3 regions of the Rossellomorea sp. RS05 genome follow, and region 1 is predicted to be linked to each of the others. Evidence: riboswitches for the same ligand, from Rfam matches in the RefSeq annotation. Region 1 holds a riboswitch; each other region holds the start of a gene.
The links. A riboswitch is a leader RNA that binds a small molecule or an ion and turns the genes downstream of it on or off. The one in region 1 is predicted to bind cobalamin.

Region 1 (3,277 bases):
CTACTTTGGTGCCCACACGTATCAGCGGAAAGATAAAGAAGGTGTCTTCCACACTGACTGGCTGAGAAAATAATAGGAAAAACAAGCCTGGCATCGACGCCAGGCTTGTTTTGTTATTCTTCACTTAAAGATGAGTCTTTGCTTTTATGCTTTTTCTTTTCATCATGGAGTTCTTTTTTTTAGTCATCCAAAGGAATTGAGTCGACTGTCTGTTCCTTTTCACGGTCCAGGTTCTCACGGTTTTCACCCGTCTGTTCTGGTTGGTCGTTCTTATTTTTCTCCACGTCAGTTCCTCCTTTCCGTCTTGGTAGTTCAATACCCTCAACGTTCAGTGGGAAACATAAAAAAAGGACATCCGTCGGGATGTCCTTTTTGAAATTAGATTTTCACGTCGACTTTTGCATTTTTCTTGAGATCTTCCACGTGCTTCACAAGCTGTTCTTGTTTCTTTTGCTGTTCAAGCTGTGATTTGAGCTGAGGCTCGACATCTTCAAGTTTTGGTGCATCTTTTGAATCTTGGCCGCTTTGGCTCGCGTACTGTTCGTACATTTTCTTCACTTCATCGTCTGTTACTTTTTCGGTCTTGATTTCTTTATCGACATATTTTGTATATTTGATGTTTTCGGCAATTTGATTTTTCAGTTCATCCATGGTGAATCCGGCATCTTTCATGGCCGCATTGAACTTTTTATCATCTTCGTATTGCTTTTTGACTTCTTCGAGCTGCTTGTCCACTTCGTCATCTGAAGCTTTGTACCCTTTTTTATCCGCTTGTTGAAGCAGAAGGGTCTGTCCTACAAGACTGTCAATCGTTTGTTCTTTGATCTGCTTGGCAGCATCCTTAGAGGTTGGATCCTGACCCATTTGCTGATATTGCATTTGAGAAGAAGAAAGTACGTTGTTGTAATCTTCCCCTTTGATTTTCTCATCATTTACGATGGCGACGACTTTATCGTTGTCGACTTTCTGCTTGTCCATCTTTTTTTGCATTTCTTTCATTTGTTTCGCTTGTTCTTCCTCGCTTTTTGCCTGTTCGGAGGATTTTTTACTATCATCGGATTTTTTTGCACTATCGTCATTAGCCCCGCAAGCTGCGAGCAGCAGTACGGTCATAGCCGCTAAAAGGATCGTGAGTAAACGTTTATTCATAGTGATCTCCTTTCGAAACTGGGTTTCAAGCTTCTAAATGGCATTTTAAAGGATTCCTCAAGAAAAAGAAAGTATTTGGGGGGATTAATTTCCTTGTAATTCCCTTGAAATAGAAGAGAAGTCTTGAAAAGTGCGGGTTTATCACAAGGGAAGCGTGTGACGGCCAGGTGAATGAAACATAACTGTAAGGAATTCAGGGTAAAAAAGGAGCCGCTGCAGATGGGGGTACCATCTCAACGGCTCAAAATAATAGGGGACCTAAGAATACGGTCAAAACAACCTTCTATTGCATCATAAAGGGATAACAGCATTTCCTCAAGGGAAGTCTGGCGTCATGTGGACCGATATGGATGGATTACACGCTGTCTTGTTCCACTCTTCTGTGGAATTTAACGAATAAAATAATTGTAGGCATAAATTCATCTTGCTTTCATTCTTTTCATTTGAGCTTCTCTGTTGTAAAATGTAGAAAGTTGGTTTAATATAAAAGACGCAACATATTGTGTTTTGTTTAAACTTCATAACAATATATTGTTTATAACCTATGATTGTGGTGTCGGATATCGACTTAAAAGGGAACCCGGTGAAATTCCGGGACTGTCCCCGCAACTGTAAGTGCAAACGAAAGAAGGAATGCCACTGTCCATCGGACGGGAAGGCCTTCGAGTAGGCAAAAAGCACAAGTCAGGAGACCTGCCAAGATCAGTACGTGTTATCTTCTTCGGGAATTGGGAGGATAGGCGAGGATTACCTTCGGCGTAGTATGCCTTGTGAATCTATCGTTTATGACTGCCCATCCTATCTTAATAGGATGGGCTTTTTTTATCCTCTCCCGACTAATTAAAGGGAGGAATACTAATATGACATCAACCATTAACGGAACAACGGCATCCCATAGAGCGGAACGTCTACTAAACGGGCTTCGGGAAAGCCACGAATCATTGAACTGGGAGGAATACACTCAAAAGGTATCACTGTATACAGAAGATCAGCCGGGAGTGGAAGAAAAACAGCTTCTTCAGTTCTTGATCCTGTCGGCTGTTGAGCGGATCTCATCCAATGAACCTGATTGGACGTACGTGGCAGCATCGCTTTATCTGAAGAATCTTTATGCCATCAGCTCAAATGCAAGGGGCATGGAGCTATATAAAGGCCTGCATGAACTTATCGGGACACTCACAGAGAAGAATTTGTACTCTCCAACATTACTGAATGCCTACAGCAAGGAGGAGGTGGATCATCTCGAGGGTCTCATCCGTCCTGAACGGGATGAACTGTTCACTTACATAGGAATTGTCACGCTGTCAGAGCGTTATCTCACAAAGGACCATGCAGGAGTCCTATATGAACTTCCGCAGGAGCGATTCATGATCATTGCCATGACGCTACTGATGAATGAGCCGAAAGAACACAGGCTCATGCTCGTGGAGGAAGCGTATTGGGCGCTTTCAAACCTATATATGACCGTGGCGACCCCTACGTTCGCCAATGCAGGCAAGAGTTACGGACAGCTCTCGAGCTGCTTCATCGATACGGTGGAAGACGATCTGCGCAGCATCTACGACAGCAATACCGACGTGTCCACATTGAGCAAGAACGGAGGCGGGCTCGGTATCTATATGGGGAAAGTAAGAAGTCGCGGAAGTGATATCAAAGGATTCAAGGGGGTCAGCTCCGGTGTAATCCCGTGGATGAAGCAGCTGAACAATACGGCTGTCTCCGTGGATCAGCTCGGTCAGCGCCAGGGAGCCATCGCCGTCTATCTGGATGTGTGGCACAAAGATATTTTCTCCTTCCTTGATACGCGGCTGAACAACGGGGATGAGCGTCTTCGTACCCATGACCTGTTCACCGGCGTCTGTCTCCCTGACCTCTTCATGGAGCAGGTTGAAAACCGTGGAAACTGGTATCTATTCGATCCCCATGAAGTCAAGACCATCATGGGCTATGCCCTTGAAGATCACTTCGATGAGGAAAAAGGATCCGGTTCATTCCGCGAAAAGTACTGGGAATGTGTTAACGAACCGGCTTTGTCCAAGGAAATCATCCCGGCGATCGATATCTTCAAGCGGATCATGATCTCCCAACTTGAAACAGGAACGCCGTACATGTTCTATCGCGACAGTGT
Region 2 (3,277 bases), 700 kb from region 1:
TACACCTTTACACCGAATGATATTCAGAAGCTTTACGGGTCGAATGGCGGTTCGATCTATGGAACGGTGACGGATCGAAAATTAAATGGAGGCTTCAAGGTTCCGAATAAAAGCCGGATCTTGTCCAATGTATATTTTGTGGGGGGATCGACCCATCCAGGTGGAGGGGTCCCGATGGTTTCATTGTCAGGACAACTGACAGCAGAGCTGATCCTCGAGGAACAAGCGAAAGCCGGAAGAGCCACTGGATAATAAAATGCCGCGTGGATGTTTACACCCACGCGGCATTTTTGTGATCATTCTTTCCAGTTTTCCTCGATGAATTCGTCCCTTCCGGACTTGGCTCGGTCTTCCTTGTATTCATCGGGATTTGTTTTATAGAAGTCCTGGTGATAATCTTCAGCAGGATAAAAAGTGGAAGCAGGGAGAATCGCCGTCACGATGGGTTTTTTAAACCGGCCGCTTTCTTCGATCTCTTTTTTTGTGGCTTCTGCTGCAATCCGCTGATCTTCATCATGATAAAAGATGGCCGTGCGGTATTGGTCACCACGGTCCTGGAATTGACCGCCATCATCCGTTGGATCGATTTGTGGCCAATATAACTCCAGCAGCCGTTCGTATGGGAAGAGGTCGGGATCATATGTGATCTGAACCGCTTCATAGTGACCGCTGTTTCCTTCCTTCACTTCTTTGTAAGCCGGGTCCTTGACGTGCCCCCCCGTGTAGCCGGAAACGATTCCGTGTATACCCGGAAGCTCATCAAAAGGCTTCACCATGCACCAGAAGCATCCTCCTGCGAATGTTGCCAAATGTGTATGTGCACCCATCAATTCGTCCTCCAATTCATAGTAGTTGTCAAGATTTCGTATTTTCAGGAAGAGATTGAATCTCCTTTATCGCCCAGTCACACCAATCGACATACATTTGCGCGTACCTGATTCCATACTCCGCAGTCAAATATTCTCCAAACTGCTCATACCCGGGCTTTTTGCCTTGAAACGTCTGTTCCTTCCACTGCCCGGTCCCGGTGACCACCATTTCGTTATGCGCCTTCATCCGATGAAGGAGAGAGATGGCTTCTTCTTTTGAAATAACGTGAAAGGCAGAAGTCTTGATCAGGAACTCATCCTTGATCTTGGCTGGTTTGCTCTTGGTATGGATCATCCATTCGATCAGGTGGCGTTCTCCATCAGGGGTAATGGTGTATACCTTCTTATTGGGGCTGCCTTCCTGATAGACGATATCATGAGTGGTCAGATGTTCTTCTTCCATCTTCCCGAGTTCCTTGTAAACTTGGGAGTGGGTAGAGCTCCAATAGTAGATTTGTTGTGTTTTGAATGTATGGAACAGGTCATAGCCCGTCTGAGGTTGCTTGGCCAATAAACCGAGCAGTGCATATCGAATTGACATAAAAAAAACTCCTTATCATGTTGAAGCGCTGGGCCGATGAATCTCTCAATATGGTCCATTATATCATGAATGGATTCTCAAAGCCCTTAGAAGACGGCATTCGACATGCTGGATGTGAAAAAAGATTCACTATCCTTGTAAACTTGTGTATAATTCTGAGTGGATAATCTTACATAACGATCATGGGTGAGGCGCTTGACGCCTCATAATAGGGAAGCCGGTTCAACTCCGGCGCGGTCCCGCCACTGTAAATGGGTTTGCTCCTTCAACGCCACTGTTTCTGAGAAATGGGAAGGCGAGGGAGCGCATACTCATGAGCCAGGAGACCTGCCCATGTTCTGATCACACCGTCTACGCGGATAGAAGGGTGTACGGTGCTTGATGCATTTTACACTAACATCCCTGTTGCAGGGATGTTTTTCTTTCGCCTGGAACGAATAAGGAGGAGAAACGATTGAAACATTCAATCAAGATCGTATTAGCCCTGTTCCTAGCGCTTGGATTATTGACAGCATGTGGAACGACAGACAACAAAGCAGAGGAAAAAACCTCTGAAAAAAGCAGTGAATCAGCATCCAAACCCGTCACGGTAGAGGATGCACTCGGGGATGATATCACCCTTGAGAAAGCACCCGAAAAGATTGTCACCCTGATCCCAAGTAATACGGAGATCCTTTTTGAATTGGGGCTCGGAGACAGCGTCGTCGGAGTGACCGATTTTGATAACTATCCGGAAGAAGCGGCAGATATCGAGAAGATCGGTGGAATGGAATTCAACGTCGAGAAGATCGTAGGGATGAAACCGGACCTGGTCCTTGCCCATGAATCCACGGCTGTATCAGCAAAAGCCGGTCTTGATCAAATCAGGGATTCTGGTATTCCTGTATATGTCGTACGTGATGCGTCGAGCTTTGATAAAGTTTATACAACAATCGAGAATATCGGGAAGCTTGTCGGGAAGAATGAAGAGGCGGAAAAGGTCGTTTCAGACATGAAAGACGGGATCGACTCGATTAAAGAAAAAACCGCTTCTGTAAAAGAGAAGAAAAGCGTATATGTGGAAGTGTCCGGAGAGCCTGAAATCTATTCCACCGGGAAGAATACCTTTGTGGATGAAATGCTTGCGACCATCAATGCCGATAATGTAATGGGAGATCAAGAAGGCTGGATCAAAGTGAGTGAAGAAGACGTACTCGCAAAAAATCCTGACGTCATCATTACGACTTACGGTGAGCAAGCCGTCCAACAAGTCCTAGACCGCAGCGCATGGAAGGACGTACAAGCCGTCAAGGATAAAGAAGTGCATGATGTGAACACCGATCTTGTGACCCGTTCAGGTCCGAGGATCGTAGAAGGAGTAGAGGAAATTGCCAAAGCGGTCTATCCGGAGCTATTCAACGAATAAAATTTGGATCAGTTACGCTACGTCATTTTCATTCCTTATCATTTCTATTTTGGTCGCCATCTCGGTCGGTACAATCCGCGTCCCGTTCTTGGATATCATCCAGATCATCGGGGCGAAAATGGTTGGTCGTGATGTACCACCTGAGGTAGATCAGATGTTCATTAATATCGTTTATTCCATCAGGCTTCCAAGAGTCCTGCTGGCTCTGATTGTAGGAAGCTCCCTTGCTGTTGCGGGAGCTTCTTTTCAAGGTCTCTTGCGGAATCCCCTTGCCGATCCATACACTTTGGGCGTTTCTTCCGGAGCATCAGTGGGGGCAGTGGTCACGCTCTTTTTCCATTTGACAATCCCGTTCATCGGCCCATTCACCCTCCCATTTCTAAGCATCCTGTTTTCAATCGCGACCATCTTTATCGTCTTATGGTTTGCTCAAAAGGTCGAAAGGACGATGAAGGTGGAGAC
Region 3 (3,277 bases), on a different contig from region 1:
AACCCAGATGCGGGTCGGTCAGCTGAAGGCAAGGATTCAGGATGAAAGGCTGCCGATCAAGTACGGGATGATCGGGCAGGAAACGAACGGGGCAGGTGGACTATTCAAAGGCCTCCGCACCATTCCAGTTCTTCTTGAGATTGCAGAGGATATGCAGCGTCTTTGCCCTGATGCATGGCTGATCAATTTCACAAACCCTGCTGGGATGGTGACGGAGGCGTTGCTCCGATACAGCAAGCATTCCAAAGTCGTGGGCGTATGCAACCTGCCGATCAATACGAAGATGACCATTGCCAGGCTCCTTGGTGTAGAGGTCGCTTCCGTCGATATCCGTTTTGCCGGCTTGAATCATATGGTGTACGGACTGGATGTCACCGTCGATGGGGTGTCCGCTCTTGATGAGGTACTGGAACTGATGGGTGATGAGGATAAGCAGCTCAGCATGAAAAATATCGCCCCACTGCCATGGGATCCTGTCTTCTTGAAGGCTCTCGGAGTCATACCTTGTCCGTACCACCGGTATTTTTACAAAACCAGTGAGATCCTCGAGAAGCAGCTGGAAGAATTCAAAACGGGGACAACCCGTGCCGAGGTGGTCCAACGATTGGAAGATGAATTGTTCGAGCTGTATAAAAACGAAGACCTTGATGTGAAGCCCCCGCAGCTTCAAGAGCGCGGAGGAGCCTACTACAGCGATGCCGCCTGCAATGTGATTTCTTCAATCTTCAATGATAAAGGGGATGTACAGACCCTGAACGTCAGAAATGATGGCAGTATCACGGGCATCCCTGATGAGTCCGCCGTGGAATTGAACTGTGTCGTGACCAAAGAAGGGCCTAAACCGATCCATATAGGTGAACTGCCTGTAGCCGTCAGCGGACTTGTTCAACAGATCAAATCCTTTGAGCGGACCGCGGCAGAAGCAGCCGTGTCAGGCTCCTACGAAAAAGCCCTCCTCGCCATGGCAATCAATCCACTGGTTACGAGTGATTCAAGAGCAAAACCATTATTGGATGAACTGCTGGACGTCCACCGCGAATTTCTTCCTGCGTTCCATGCAAAGTCGACCCTCCTCTGAAGTGCCAGAGGGGGCATTCTTTATGGCAACGAGTTTTGCTGGAGTGACCCCTACGGCAAATAGGACCTTCGGACGAATGTTAGAAATATTTTGACAAAGTAAAAGCTGGCATGCTAGTATTACCCTATTCAACGGACAAATATATGATCGATACTCTTATGAAGAGCGGTGGAGGGACTGGCCCTGTGAAACCCGGCAACCATTCAACACTTGTTGAAAAGGTGCTAATTCCTGCAAAGCGTCATGCTTTGGAAAATAAGAGAGGACATCCCTTTACCGGGCCTCTCTATCGTGGAGAGGCTTTTTTCGTTGAGGTGAGAACTGAATAGGAAGATGCGACAGGTGCCGTGTGGAAGCATGGCTGAAAAGGGAAACCGGTGAAAGTCCGGTACGGTCCCGCCACTGTAAAGGGAAGCAACTTATCACATCCACTGTTTCTAAAGGGAATGGGAAGGGATAAGGCGTGATGAACCTGAGTCAGGAGACCTGCCTGTTGTGTGCACTTAAGCTCTACGGGTCATAGAGGGGAGTGAGGAACGCGTGTTGACATCATAGGAATGTCGACGTTTATTCATTGCGCGCAAAATCTCTCTTTCTCTGAAAGGGAGATTTTTTTATTGGAGAGAAAATGAGAAGGAGTGAGCAATATGGTGAAAAGTTCAAATCTCGGTTACCCGAGGATCGGTGAGAAACGAGAGTGGAAGAAAGCACTGGAACAATTTTGGGAAGGAAAGCTAAAGGAAGAAGAATTTGTGGAGAAGACAGATGAAATCCGCCTTCGTCATCTTAAAAAGCAGTCGGATGCAGGAATCGACCTGATTCCCGTCGGGGACTTCAGCCTATATGATCATGTATTGGATACGGCCGCCATGTTCGGGGTGGTCCCGAAGCGGTTTGGTCATGAGGGAGGGAAGGTCTCGCTGCAAACGTATTACGGTATGGCAAGGGGGACGGGGGATGCGGTGGCATCCACGATGACGAAGTGGTTCAACACGAATTACCATTACATCGTTCCCGAACTGGAAGGAGCTACGCCTTCTTTGGCCGATAATTCCCCGCTTCGCTACTTCAAGGAGGCGAAGGAGCAGCTTGGCATCATTGGAAAGCCGGTGCTCCTTGGACCAGTTACGTTCGTTAAGCTGTCCAAAGGATATGACCTCGAAGAGTTTGATAGCGTGGTCGATGGGTTCGTACCGTTGTATGGTTCCATTCTCAAGGAGCTTGAAGAGGCTGGTGCCGAATGGGTTCAGATCGATGAACCCGTGCTTTGTACCGACCTGACAGAGGATGAGTGGACGGTGCTTGAGCAGGTCTATGACACGTTGATCAAGGCAGCACCTGGAATCAAGGTCATTCTTCAAACCTACTTTGATCGCGTCAGTCGCTATGAGAGGGTGGTCAGGCTGCCGGTACATGGGATCGGATTGGATTTTGTACACGATGGTGGAGGGAATCGTCAGGCACTGAACACCCATGGATTCCCAGAAGATAAGGTCTTGGCTGCTGGACTCATTGATGGAAGGAATATTTGGAAAGCAGATCTTGATCGGACTCTCTCCTCGCTTAAGCAATTGGAGGGCATTGTTTCAAAGGATCGGTTAATCATTCAGCCGTCATCGAGCCTGCTCCATGTGCCCGTCACGGTCAAAGTAGAGGAAGGGCTGAGGGAACACCTCAAACGCACACTTTCTTTTGCAGATGAAAAGCTGCAGGAAATCGTCACGGTTACGGAGGCGGTCAAGGAAGGGCGTCCTTCTATCTCAAATGAGTTGAAGGAAAGCTCTGACGGTCTCGACAATATCGAACCATCCCGAACACTCAGAGACAGTGAGCAACTGGTCGGAAATGAAGTCCTTCAACGTGCTCCATTCTCTGAGAGGCGGGTCGTTCAGGAGTCAGAGCTCGGTCTTCCCCTCTTCCCCACCACTACGATTGGAAGCTTTCCTCAGACTAAAGAGGTGCGGAAAGAACGGCTTAAGTGGAGGAGGGGAGACGTAAGCGATCAGGACTACCGGACGTTCATCCAGGAAGAGATTGAGAAGTGGATCGACATCCAGGAAAAAATCGGTTTGGACGTACTGGTGCACGGAGAATTTGAACGGACGGATATGGTGGAATACTTCGGTGAAAAGCTTGGGGGATTTGCCTTCACGAAGAATGGCTGGGTGCAGTCCTACGGATCGCGTTGTGTAAAGCCTC

Region 2: linked by a shared signal. The riboswitch ahead of ABJ225_RS04845 (ABC transporter substrate-binding protein) and the one ahead of ABJ225_RS01355 (ribonucleoside-diphosphate reductase subunit alpha) in region 1 are both predicted to bind cobalamin.
Region 3: linked by a shared signal. The riboswitch ahead of metE (5-methyltetrahydropteroyltriglutamate--homocysteine S-methyltransferase) and the one ahead of ABJ225_RS01355 (ribonucleoside-diphosphate reductase subunit alpha) in region 1 are both predicted to bind cobalamin.

What each region holds. Positions count from the first base shown of each region.
Region 1 covers NZ_JBDKWY010000001.1:242,793-246,069, forward strand. The annotation lists gene gndA (NADP-dependent phosphogluconate dehydrogenase) at 1-73, shown strand, start outside; gene ABJ225_RS01350 (SurA N-terminal domain-containing protein) at 379-1,149, opposite strand; cobalamin riboswitch at 1,684-1,864, shown strand; gene ABJ225_RS01355 (ribonucleoside-diphosphate reductase subunit alpha) at 2,010-3,277, shown strand, end outside.
Region 2 covers NZ_JBDKWY010000001.1:941,306-944,582, reverse strand. The annotation lists gene ABJ225_RS04860 (phytoene desaturase family protein) at 1-252, shown strand, start outside; gene msrA (peptide-methionine (S)-S-oxide reductase MsrA) at 297-827, opposite strand; gene ABJ225_RS04850 (PadR family transcriptional regulator) at 856-1,410, opposite strand; cobalamin riboswitch at 1,578-1,759, shown strand; gene ABJ225_RS04845 (ABC transporter substrate-binding protein) at 1,865-2,815, shown strand; gene ABJ225_RS04840 (FecCD family ABC transporter permease) at 2,778-3,277, shown strand, end outside.
Region 3 covers NZ_JBDKWY010000002.1:333,161-336,437, forward strand. The annotation lists gene ABJ225_RS09440 (6-phospho-beta-glucosidase) at 1-1,078, shown strand, start outside; SAM riboswitch class I at 1,232-1,340, shown strand; cobalamin riboswitch at 1,402-1,586, shown strand; gene metE (5-methyltetrahydropteroyltriglutamate--homocysteine S-methyltransferase) at 1,726-3,277, shown strand, end outside.